Regions from separate parts of the Lacinutrix sp. 5H-3-7-4 genome, predicted to be linked through region 1. Evidence: riboswitches for the same ligand, from Rfam matches in the RefSeq annotation. Region 1 holds a riboswitch; the other holds the start of a gene.
What was found. Region 1 has a riboswitch for thiamine pyrophosphate ahead of thiS (sulfur carrier protein ThiS). Riboswitches for the same ligand answer to the same signal wherever they lie in the genome.
Positions count from the first base shown of each region.

Region 2: it holds a riboswitch for thiamine pyrophosphate, as region 1 does, so the genes downstream of both, LACAL_RS06250 (TonB-dependent receptor) here and thiS (sulfur carrier protein ThiS) in region 1, are expected to answer to the same signal.

Region 1 covers NC_015638.1:1,850,515-1,856,682, forward strand. Annotated here, with positions in the region: gene LACAL_RS08190 (thiamine pyrophosphate-dependent enzyme) at 99-2,192, shown strand; TPP riboswitch at 2,392-2,486, shown strand; gene thiS (sulfur carrier protein ThiS) at 2,533-2,736, shown strand; gene thiC (phosphomethylpyrimidine synthase ThiC) at 2,767-4,629, shown strand; gene LACAL_RS08205 (thiamine phosphate synthase) at 4,720-5,307, shown strand; gene LACAL_RS08210 (four helix bundle protein) at 5,324-5,677, shown strand; gene LACAL_RS08215 (hydroxymethylpyrimidine/phosphomethylpyrimidine kinase) at 5,679-6,168, shown strand, end outside.
Region 2 covers NC_015638.1:1,429,232-1,435,399, reverse strand. Annotated here, with positions in the region: gene LACAL_RS06250 (TonB-dependent receptor) at 1-1,809, opposite strand, end outside; TPP riboswitch at 1,896-1,987, opposite strand; gene arfB (alternative ribosome rescue aminoacyl-tRNA hydrolase ArfB) at 2,074-2,481, opposite strand; gene LACAL_RS06240 (DUF4301 family protein) at 2,481-4,034, opposite strand; gene LACAL_RS06235 (AAA family ATPase) at 4,031-4,600, opposite strand; gene pnuC (nicotinamide riboside transporter PnuC) at 4,561-5,193, opposite strand; gene LACAL_RS06225 (thiamine-binding protein) at 5,177-5,437, opposite strand; gene LACAL_RS06220 (geranylgeranylglyceryl/heptaprenylglyceryl phosphate synthase) at 5,448-6,168, opposite strand, start outside.

The sequences.
Region 1 (6,168 bases):
ATCGCTAACGCAAACTAACGCTAACAAAAAAATCTTTTATACTAATAAAAAAGATTGATTTTGAGATTATAACAAAATAGATACCTGCTTTCGCAGACATGAATATGAAAAAAGAAACACTAAAAAAAGGATTTTCAAAACTCTGCACAGCAAAAGCTATGGCAGAATTATACGAAGCTAATTTTAAGCAAGTCTCTAAATACGTACACGCTACATCAAGAGGTCACGAAGCTATCCAAATAGCTTTAGGTATGCAGTTATTACCACAGGATTATGCGTTTCCATATTATAGAGATGATGCCATGTTATTATCATTTGGTTTAGAACCTTACGATTTAATGTTGCAATTATTAGCAAAAAAAGACGATCCATTTTCTGGCGGAAGAACGTACTATTCGCATCCAAGTTTAAAAGATGACGATAAGCCAAAAATACCACATCAATCCTCAGCAACAGGTATGCAAACCATACCAGCAACAGGTGTGGCTATGGGAATGAAGTATAAAGAACTACAAGGATTGGATGATTATAGTTTAGAATCGGATCCTGTCAGTTCGAGCGCAGTCGAGAACGCTCTAAATCCAATAACGGTTTGTTCTTTAGGCGATGCCTCAGTTACCGAAGGTGAAATAGCCGAAGCCTTCCAAATGGCAGCTTTAAAGCAAATGCCAATTTTATATTTAGTACAAGATAACGGTTGGGATATTAGTGCCAATGCAGCAGAAACAAGAGCGCAAAATGCTTTTGAATATGCTCAAGGTTTTAAAGGCTTAGAAGCCATTTCAATAGATGGTGCTAACTTTACAGAAAGTTACCAAGCGCTAGAAAAAGTAATAGAAACTATTCGTACAGAACGTAGACCATTTTTAGTACATGCAAAAGTGCCGTTACTAAATCACCACACATCTGGTGTAAGAATGGAATGGTATCGCGACGATTTAGACGAGGCGCGTTCTCGTGATCCATATCCAGTAATAAAACAACAATTATTAGATGCAGGATTTTCAGAACAAGAAGTTGAAGAGATAGAAAATTCCGCGAAAGCGAAAGTACAATCAGATTTTGAAAAAGCCTTAAAAGCCGAAGACCCAAAACCTGAGGATTTATTTACTAACGATTTTGTACCAACACCAATTACTGAAGAGCAAGGAACACGTGCACCAGAAGGTGCAGATAAAGTGGTAATGGTAGATTGTGCCTTATTCGCAGTAGAAGAACTAATGAAAAAGCATAAAGAATGCTTGCTTTACGGTCAAGATGTTGGTGGCAGATTAGGTGGAGTTTTTAGAGAAGCAGCAACATTAGCTCAAAAATTTGGAGACGACCGCGTATTTAATACACCAATACAAGAAGCTTTTATTGTAGGCTCAACTGTTGGTATGAGCGCAGTTGGATTAAAACCAATTGTTGAGGTTCAGTTTGCCGATTATATTTGGCCAGGATTAAATCAGTTATTTACAGAAGTAAGTAGAAGTTGCTATTTGTCTAACGGTAAATGGCCAGTTAGCATGATACTTCGTGTGCCAATAGGCGCCTATGGTAGTGGTGGACCTTATCATTCATCTTCAGTAGAATCTGTAATAACAAATATTAGAGGTATAAAAATTGCCTATCCAAGTAATGGTGCCGATTTAAAAGGTTTGATGAAAGCTGCGTATTACGATCCAAATCCTGTAGTTATTTTAGAGCACAAAGGTTTGTATTGGTCTAAAGTACCAGGAACACAAGGTGCAACATCTGTTGAGCCAAGTGAAGATTATGTTTTACCATTTGGAAAAGCTTGGGTTTTACAAGAAATCTGGAAACAAGAAAATGTAGAAACGTTGACCATTGTTACTTATGGAATGGGCGTACATTGGGCAATGAATGCATCAGAAGAATTAGGCATGCAAGACCAAATTGAAGTCATTGATTTGCGTACGTTATTCCCATTAGATGAAGACACGATTATGAAATCGGTTAAAAAAACAGGAAAGTGTTTAGTTGTTACTGAGGAACCTTCAAATAATAGTTTTGCCAGAGCATTATCTGGAAAAATTCAGGAAGAATGTTTTAAATATTTAGATGCACCAGTAATGACAATTGGTAGTGAAAACATGCCGGCAATACCTTTAAATTCAACTTTAGAGCAAACCATGATTCCTTCAACAGATAAGGTGAAAGCTAAAATTGAACAGCTAATTAATTATTAATTTTATGTCTGTTTAAAAACATATTTTTAATTATAAATAAACTAGGGATTAGTAATTGTACACACAATTATTAATCCCTTTTATTTGCTTTATATTTTTGTTTTGATTTTATGGTATATAAAATCTTAATTAAAAAAAAAGAGCATAAAAATTACTTAAAAAGCGTTTTAAAGTAATAAATAATCTTCTATATTTGAGGTGTAAACTTTAGGAGTAGCTATTAAATTAGTTTGAGAAACATCCTTAGAACCTGATTTGGTTAATACCAACGTAGGAAAAAGTTATGTTCGATAATATGTCGATATACTACCATTCTGGTTTACAATAATATTTTATAAATATGATTGCTATAAAAGTAAACCAAAAAGACCACCACATTTTAGAAAATGTAACCTTACAAACATTTGTTGAACAATTAAAAATTGAAACAAATGGTATTGCTATTGCTATAAATAATGCTGTAATAAAAAAAGCAGATTGGTCTTCAAGATTACTTCAAAATAACGATGATATTTTAATTATAAAATCTACTCAAGGAGGATGATTTTAATTTTAAATGGAAACCAAAAATCTAATGAAGAAAAAAGACACAGCACCAAAGCAAGGACAAATTACCAGAAATCCATTTCCTAATTCTAAAAAGATTTACGTACAAGGTAAAATGCATCCGCAAATTAAAGTGGCAATGCGTGAAATAGCTTTAAGCGATACCGTCGATTCTATGACGAAAAAGAAAACGCCTAACGAGCCTGTTACGGTGTACGATACTTCAGGACCTTATACAGACCCTAATAAAGAAATTAATGTACATGATGGTATTGAACGTATTAGAGAACAATGGATTTTAGATCGCGGTGATGTTGAAGAATTAGACGTCTTTACTTCTAAATATTGTAACGAGCGTTTAAACGATAAAAGTTTAGACCATATGCGATTTAACTTAAAGCATAAACCAAAACGTGCAAAAAAAGGAAAAAACGTTACCCAATTGCACTATGCTAAAAAAGGCATTATAACTCCAGAAATGGAATATATCGCCATTCGTGAAAATCAACGTATAGATGAAATGACGGAGATTAGAAAGCAACATCCAGGTGAACATTTTGGAGCTTCAATTCCAGCTAAAATTACACCAGAATTTGTACGTAGCGAAGTTGCAAGAGGTCGTGCAGTAATACCATCAAACATAAATCATCCAGAAGCAGAACCTATGATTTTAGGGCGTAATTTCTTGGTTAAAATTAATGCAAATATTGGTAACTCTGCAACAACATCGTCAATAGAAGAAGAAGTAGAAAAAGCAGTTTGGGCCTGTCGTTGGGGAGCAGATAATATCATGGATTTATCTACAGGACAAAACATTCACGAAACACGCGAGTGGATTGTACGCAACTCACCAGTACCAGTTGGAACAGTACCAATTTATCAGGCTTTAGAAAAAGTAAACGGTGTTGCCGAAGATTTAACTTGGGAGATTTTCCGTGATACGCTAATAGAACAAGCAGAACAAGGTGTAGATTATTTTACCATTCATGCAGGTGTGTTATTACGTTATGTGCCCATGACAGCAAATCGAGTAACCGGAATTGTTTCTCGTGGTGGATCTATTATGGCAAAATGGTGTTTAGCGCACCATAAAGAAAGTTTTTTATACACGCATTTTGAAGACATTTGCGAAATCTTAAAATCTTACGATGTAGCCTTTTCATTAGGCGATGGTTTACGTCCAGGTTCGGTAGCAGATGCTAATGATGAAGCGCAATTTGCAGAGTTAGAAACCTTGGGTGAATTAACACAAATTGCACGTAAACACGAAGTGCAATGTTTTATAGAAGGTCCAGGTCATGTACCAATGCATATGATTAAAGAAAACATGGAAAAGCAAATTGAAGTTTGCGACGAAGCGCCTTTTTACACTTTAGGTCCGTTAACAACAGATATTGCTCCAGGTTACGATCATATTACATCGGGTATTGGAGCAGCCATGATTGGTTGGTACGGTTGCGCTATGTTATGTTACGTAACACCAAAAGAACATTTAGGTTTGCCTAATAAAGAAGATGTTCGCGTTGGTGTAGTTACCTATAAATTAGCAGCACATGCTGCCGATTTAGCAAAAGGACATCCAGGATCACAACATAGAGACAATGCATTAAGTATGGCACGATTTGAGTTTCGTTGGGAAGACCAATTTAATTTAGGTCTGGATCCAGAACGAGCTCGCGAATATCACGATGAAACCTTACCGGCAGCAGGTGCTAAAATTGCACACTTCTGTTCTATGTGCGGACCAAAATTCTGTTCTATGAAAATCTCTCAAGAAGTACGTGATTTTGCTGCAGAAAATAAAATAGCAGATAACAACGAGGTTATAGCAAAAGGTTTTGAAGAAAAATCGGAAGAGTTTAAAGAAAAAGGCTCAGAAATATATCATTAGTAAATAATACAATTGGCAATGTGCAATTAACAATAACTCTTAAGTTATAAAATATTGTTCATTGTCAATTATAAATTGTTAATTGACAAAATGATAGTCTTAATAGCACCAGAAAACGATATAAAAAATGAAATTGAAATACTAAACCAGTTATTTCAAGAAGGTTTGCAATATTATCATTTAAGAAAACCAAATAAAGATTTTAAACAACATTGCGATTATTTAAACCAAATAGACGAAAAATATCATAATAGAATTGTGGTTCATTATTTTCATGAATTAATCAATACATTCAATTTAAAAGGTATTCATTTTCAAGAACAAAAACGAAAAGATCATATAGATAATCCAGGACAGTATTTTAAAAACTTAAACATGTTTGGAAAAACAATAAGCTCGTCGTTTCACGAACCAGACGAACTTGAAAATTGTTATTTCGAATTCGATTATCATTTACTAAGTCCTGTGTTTTCTTCTATTTCAAAACAAGGCTATAAAGGTCGAGGTTTCAATGTTAACCATATCGATAAAACCATAATTGGTATGGGTGGAGTTACTGCCAGTAACTTAAACGAATTCGATAAACTTGGTTATAAAGGCGTTGGTATTTTAGGAGGTATTTGGAATAGTAATCAACCTATGGAAGTTTTTAAAGCAATAAAGCGTCATTTTGATTAACAAATAACAATTTGCAATGAGCAATAATATTATACTTGATAAAACTTATGACTTTGCAGTGGCAATAGTTAAACTTTCTCAGAAATTAGTTTCTGAAAAGAAAGAATATGTCTTGTCAAAACAAATATTACGCTCAGGAACTTCTATTGGAGCAAATACAGAAGAGGCTATTGGAGGCGTTTCTAAAAAAGATTTTATCTATAAATTGTCTATTGCTTATAAAGAGGCTCGTGAAACAAAATATTGGTTAAGATTATTAAAAGATACAGAATATATAAACCAAGAAACGTTTAAATACTTGTTTGATAAAGTCGAAGAAATATTGAAGATTTTGTACAAAATCATAAATTCATCTAAAAACAATATCTAGCATGAAAAAAGAGAATTGTTCATTGCCAATTGATAATTGTATAGTAACCATTGCAGGTCATGATCCTTCAGGTGGAGCAGGATTAACTTCAGATATTAAAACATTTGAAGCTCATGGTTTGTATGGCTTATCTGTTTGTACTGCTATAACCATTCAAAACGATATCGATTTTAAAGCATGTATTTGGACAGATGTTGATATTATCATAGCTCAAATTGAAATCTTGTTTAAACGCTTTAAAATTTCAGTAGTTAAAATTGGCATCATTCAATCTTGGCAGACATTGTCTGTTTTGTTAGACAAGCTTTATTCACTAAACTCAAATATAAAAGTCATTTTAGATCCTATTATAAAAGCTAGTGCAGGCTTTAATTTTCATGAAAAAGAAAACCAAGAAATATTAAATTCTGTATTTAAAAAATGCTTCATTATTACTCCAAATTATGAAGAAATACAGCTTTTATATCCAAATTTAAATATTCAAGACACTA
Region 2 (6,168 bases), 420 kb from region 1:
AACATAATTAAACTCTTTAATCTCATTTTTACTAAAAGTAGCATTAGCATCAATTCTTAATTTATTAGAAAACTTATAACCTGCCTGTAACTCAATTCCTGCTCTAAAACTTTCTGCAACATTTTGTCTAATTGGATCGCCAACATCATCTAAATCCCCAGTTAAAACTAATTGATCCTTATAATTCATATAATATAAATTAGCAGTAGCATAATAATTAGGTTTTTTAAGTCTGTAACCAAACTCAAAATCGTTTAAACGCTCTGCTTTTGGTGTTATAGGGTTTTTAGTTAAATCATCACGATTTGGCTCTCTATTTGCCACTGCAAAAGACCCATAAACACTATTAAAATTATTAATCTTGTAGGTTAAACCCAATTTAGGATTAAAAAAATCGTAATCCTTATCAACATCAATATTTAATAAATCTGAACTTGTACCAAAAGACTTATAATTAACCTTTCTATACTGCACATCTACAAAAGCAAAAAGGTTACTATTAATATCATATTCGCCTTTTATGTAAGTACTAAAATCACGTTTTTCACCAACTGAAAAATAGTATTCACTTCTAATAGGCACCTCTGTAGCAAAAGAATCCCAAATTAACTCTCCAAAGTGATCTCCATTATAAGAGTTAAAACCACCACCTAAATAAAGGTTAAGTTTGTTCTTTTTATAATTTAAAGAATATACAATTGCAGTAAACTTATTATCTAACCAACGTCTTCTAACTACATCACCTTCTTCTGCCGCATTAGGATTTTCTGGAAAATAGTCACCTAACTCTTCATTATCTTTAAATTGCTCAAAAAAGCCTTTTCCTCTTGTAAAATTACCTGAAAGATTAGCCGAAAAATTTTGATTAAAACGGTGAGAAACATGTAATTGGTAATGTGTTTGTTCGTAATTATCTACTTGATTGTCGTAAGTATAAAAATTATAAGTTCTACCAGAGTTTAAAAGGTTTTCTGCTTCTGCATCAGACGGGAAATTTCTATCTATAAATGCTTGAATACCTTCTCTGTCGTTATTTACTACAGCCTCAGGAGTTCCATACCATGACTGGTAAGTAATTTCTTTTCCACCAAAAACAATGGCTTTAATAGAGGTGTTTTCATTTAAAAATCCAGCTTCGGTATAATAAGAAGATAAGTCTGATGATGCTCTATCTATATAACCATCACTTTTAATTTTAGACAATCGTCCTTCAGCATAAAAGTTGTTATTTAAACCAGACCCAAAGCTTATATTGTGTTTTCTTGTACCATAAGATCCTACAGCGTTTGTTGTAGAAGCATATCCTGTTTGCGAAGGATTTAAGGTTTTTAAATTTAAACTTGCTCCAAAAGCACCAGAACCATTTGCCGATGTTCCTACACCACGTTGTAATTGAATATCTTCTACAGACGACACAAAATCTGGCATATTTACCCAAAACGTTCCTTGACTTTCTGCATCGTTATAAGGGATTCCATTAATAGTAACATTTACTCTTGTAGCGTCACTACCACGAACTCTTATACCAGTGTAACCAACTCCTGCACCGGCATCACTTGTGGTAACAACAGATGGTAATTGATCTAAAAGTATAGGTAAATCTTGACCTAAATTTAAAGACTCTAACTCCTCTTTTTTTATATTTGTAAAAGCTAATGGTGTTTTGTCTTTTGCCCGAGTAGATGATAATAAAACCTCACTAAGTGCTTCGACTTTTGTTGTGTCTTGCTTTATCTCTTGTGCAAGTAAATGTGTTGTTGCTAGCAAGACTGCTAAACTTAAAATGGCATTTTTTAATATCGATTTCATTCGAAATTCATTTAAATTACGAATAAAAAGAGGCAATTATTCTGTTTAATAATTATTGTACAACAAAAAACTCTCACTTATGCTAAAGTTGTTTTGTTTAAATTTCCTAAACAGCATTACCTGTTCTAGGTTCAATGGGTATGATCTCAGCCGTTTATTGGCACCCCTTTTTTGAGAACGCTGCAAAGGTAATCTACATTTTTTTAAATAATATAAATTACACTTACTTTTTTATTAGTTTATAATTCTTAAAAAAGTATTATTTTAATTTAAATCTGGCTTTTTTCTATTTGTTTTTTTATTAGAGTTTAGGCGTTTATTTTTTAATCTTTTTAGTTTTACTGCTTTTGGAACTTTTGTAGATATTCTTTTTTTATTAGTACGTAAAGCAGATTTTAGTAGTTCTATTGTTTTAAAAATTGCAATATTTTTGTTTCGGTATTGACTTCTACTTTCTCCGCATTGTAAAATAAAAGCACCATCTTTTGAGATTCGGTTTGCGAGTTTTTTTAAAATTTTTTGTTTTTGCTCTTCATTGAGTACGTTAGATTCTAAAATAGCAAAAGACAACTCAACTTTTGTTGATACTTTATTTACATGCTGTCCTCCAGCTCCAGAACTTCTTATTGCTTTAAAATTAAACTCTTTTATAAGTAACTCTTCATTAAACATTATGAAATTTGATGTGTAGGTTTTAGCAAATCGTTTACTGTTTTTACGGGATTAAATGTTACTAACGGTACTTCCACAAAAATAGTATTCCAATTTGCCATACTTCCATTCCACAAGCCAGGAAGTTCTAAAGCTTTTATTTCTTTTCCTGTTTTTGTTTTCATGGTTATAAATGCGGTTTTTTCATCTACAAATTGAGACAAATCGAATGCTTCACCTTTATAATTTCTTATACCGCAAACTAAATCTACTGGGTTAAAGTGTGTTGCGCGTTTTAATATGCTTTTTTGGTGCTTATTTTTTTTATCTATTTGTACAGATTCTACAATTTGTAAGGATATGTTATTTGCTTGGTCTTTTACCCAAAATGGTCCGCCACCAGGTTCTCCTTCATTTTTTACCATACCACAAACACGAATGGGCCTGTTTAATTTATTTACTAGGTATTCTTTTTGATATTTTAGAGAGTATTTTTCAAATTCTAAAGAGATAATTACATTCATTTTACTTCTTAAAAACTTAGCTATTTCAAGTAGTTTTTCTTCTGTAAGTGTGTTTTTTTCTAATGTTTTTAAATATTTAAAAGCTTGTTTTTGAGTTTCAATTAAAATACCTGCCAATATTTTTTTATGCTTGGCAACTTCTTTTTCATATTTATACACGACTACATTATCTATATTTTTTATAAAAATAATATCAGCTTCAAAATCGTTTAAATTAGATAATAATGCACCATGACCAGATGGTCTAAAATATAAGCTTCCATCACTTTCTACAAATGGTTCGTTTTCTAAATTTACCGCTATAGTATCTGTAGCACTTTTTTGATAAGAAAATGAAATTTCGAATTTTGTATTGGTTTTTTGCTCAACAATTTTTTGAATTCGAGCAAACTCTTTGTCAAATCTATTTTTATATATTTCTGAAATAGTAAAATGAATTTTAGCAACACCTTTGGATTTAACATACAAAGCTGCTTCAAATAAATGTTCCTCGAATGCTGTAGCAATATGATCTTTATACTTATGAAAAGGTAATAAACCTTTTGGAGAAAAACCAAAGTTTAATCTATCTTCATTTAAAATTGTTTTTATAAACTCAAGCGCTTTATCGTCTACAGATAGAGATTTAAATTTTGGAACATATTTTTCGACTTCATTTAAAACATATTTATAAAATGGAAATTTTTCTAAACCTACACCAAAAAGAGATAACTCTGTCGCCTTATTTTTATTAATGTAAGAGTTTATTGTTTGTTTGTTTTTATTGTAATTAGACAAAAACTCAAATAAAAATTTAAACATTCGTGTTGCTGCACCAGAAGCTGGTACAAATTTTACAATTTCTAAATTATCTTTCTCTTCTTGATAATAGCTTAAATAAAAGTTTTCCTGAGCTTCACTTAGCTTATTTATACCATGTTCTAGTGATGCTGCAGATTCTAAATTAACGAAAGGCAATCCTGTTTTAAAAATATCTATTTGTTTAAAAACTTGCTCTAGAGTTAATCCTTTTTTTTCTATTTGCTCTATTTGTTGTTGAGTAAATTTCACGGCTTACTTTTAATTAATTGGTCTATATATTGTATTGCTGTTTCAAGACGCTTTTGTTTTGTTCCTTTTAAAATAATGTATGGTATATTATTATTTTCTAAGGCATCTTGAAATGCATCAAACATTTTTTCTCTTTCATTGGGTTTATCTCGCAAATCGTCTGCTTCCCAAGGCGTATCAATATACGTTAAAAAGTATAAATCGTAAGTGTTTTTAAATGCATATTTTTTAATTTCGTTTGGGCAAGCTCCTGAGTAATAAACTTCTGAATAGACTTGAGTCTCTAAAAGATTAGTGTCACAAAACAATAGTTTATTTGCTTCTTTTGTTAATTTATTTTCAAGTTCCATTTGCCCAATACCAATTGGTAAAATATCTTCTAACTCACATATTTTTGCTTCTTCGTTCCATTTTTTTTGTAAATAATCACGTGCAAACTCAGGTACCCAATTGGTTTTATAATGTGCTGCTAATGCTTTCGCTAAAGTGGTTTTCCCAGTAGATTCTGGACCAAATAAAGCTATTTTTAAGCAGTCACTTTTTGTTTGTTCAAGCTTTTTTTCCATGTTAAATATCCTTGTATTGCTAATATGGTAAATATTAAATACTGTAGAGAAAACATTCCCCAACCTCTATAAGCATATAATGGGACTGTTATTAAATCGGCAAAAATCCAAAGTGTCCAGTTTTCTAGTTTTTTATTTGCCATAAACCACATTGCTGTAAAAAACACTCCAGATGTAAAAATATCTATATAATTAGACGAGTCTATTGTTGTACCATAAGCTTTATAAACAAAATAAGTAACTACCATTGTGATTAAAAACATTAAAAAACCTATCGCTTTTTCCTTATTATTTGTTCTTGAAATTGGAACAACGTATTTATCTTCTTTTTTCCTGGACCAATTCCACCAACCGTAAATGCTCATTACAGAGTAATAGAAATTCAGCATCATATCACCCATTAATTCATCATGTAGAAATATGTAAACTGTAATAATTGTTGCTACTAAACCTGTTGGATAAACAAGAATGTTCTCTCTTTTTGCAAAAACTACACTGGCAATACCAAAAACAAAAGCTATGGCTTCTAAAATTATTAAATAGGTTTCTCTATTTTGGTAAGTTTCAAAAAAGAAGTTAGAAATTTGGTTCATAGTCGTGACGATCTGATTTTACAATTTTTATATAAATCAATCCATTTTCTATAAGCTGAAACGATTCTTTTATTTCTGTTGTCAACAACCTCATCACTTCATCATAATCACCATAAACCTGTGTACTTAAAGGGTTTTCTAAAACTTTCAAGTTAGAAGCTCTTAGTTTTTTTATAAATTTAATTATTACTGGCTCAAAATCATCTTGTAATGGCGTTAAAGTTAACTCTACCGAAATTTTCATACTTATATTTTTAAACTAAATTTTTACTTAAATCATTAAAAAACGATTCGTCTTCTTCAAAAGCAGTACCAATTACCACAACATCTGCTCCTGCATTATAAGCAGTTTCAAGTTGTTTTTTATTTCTTATTCCGCCACCAACTATTAATGGTAAGTTTACATCTTTTTTTACTGCTTTAATAATATTAGCTGAAACTTCTTGTTTTGCACCACTTCCTGCCTCTAAGTATATTAACTTATAGCCTAAATACTCTGAAGCTTTTGCTGTATCTACAATTTCTGAAACACTATCTAAAGGTTTTGTGTTTGTTACTTTTTGTGTTGCTGTATGCTTTTTTCCATCAATTAAAATATAACCGGTTGGGATAACTTCTAACGCTGTGCTCCTTAAAAATGGAACAGATTTTATTTGTTGCTCTATTAAATATTCTGGGTTTCTGCCAGAAACTAAAACCAAATACAAAAGAGCATCGGCAGTTTTTGCAAGCTGGCTAACATCTCCTGGAAATAAAACTACTGGTAACTGTGTGTGTTTTTTTAAAACTAAAACTAACTCTTGAGTTTCGTTTTTTTTTACTGTACTGCCTCCAACAAATATATGTGTTGCCCTAGATTTATGAGCTTTATCTATAAATTGCGATGTATTATTTATATTAAATTTATCTGGATCTATTAAAATAGCCAACAATGGTTTCTTTAATTTAGATGACAGTATTATATTATTTAAAATC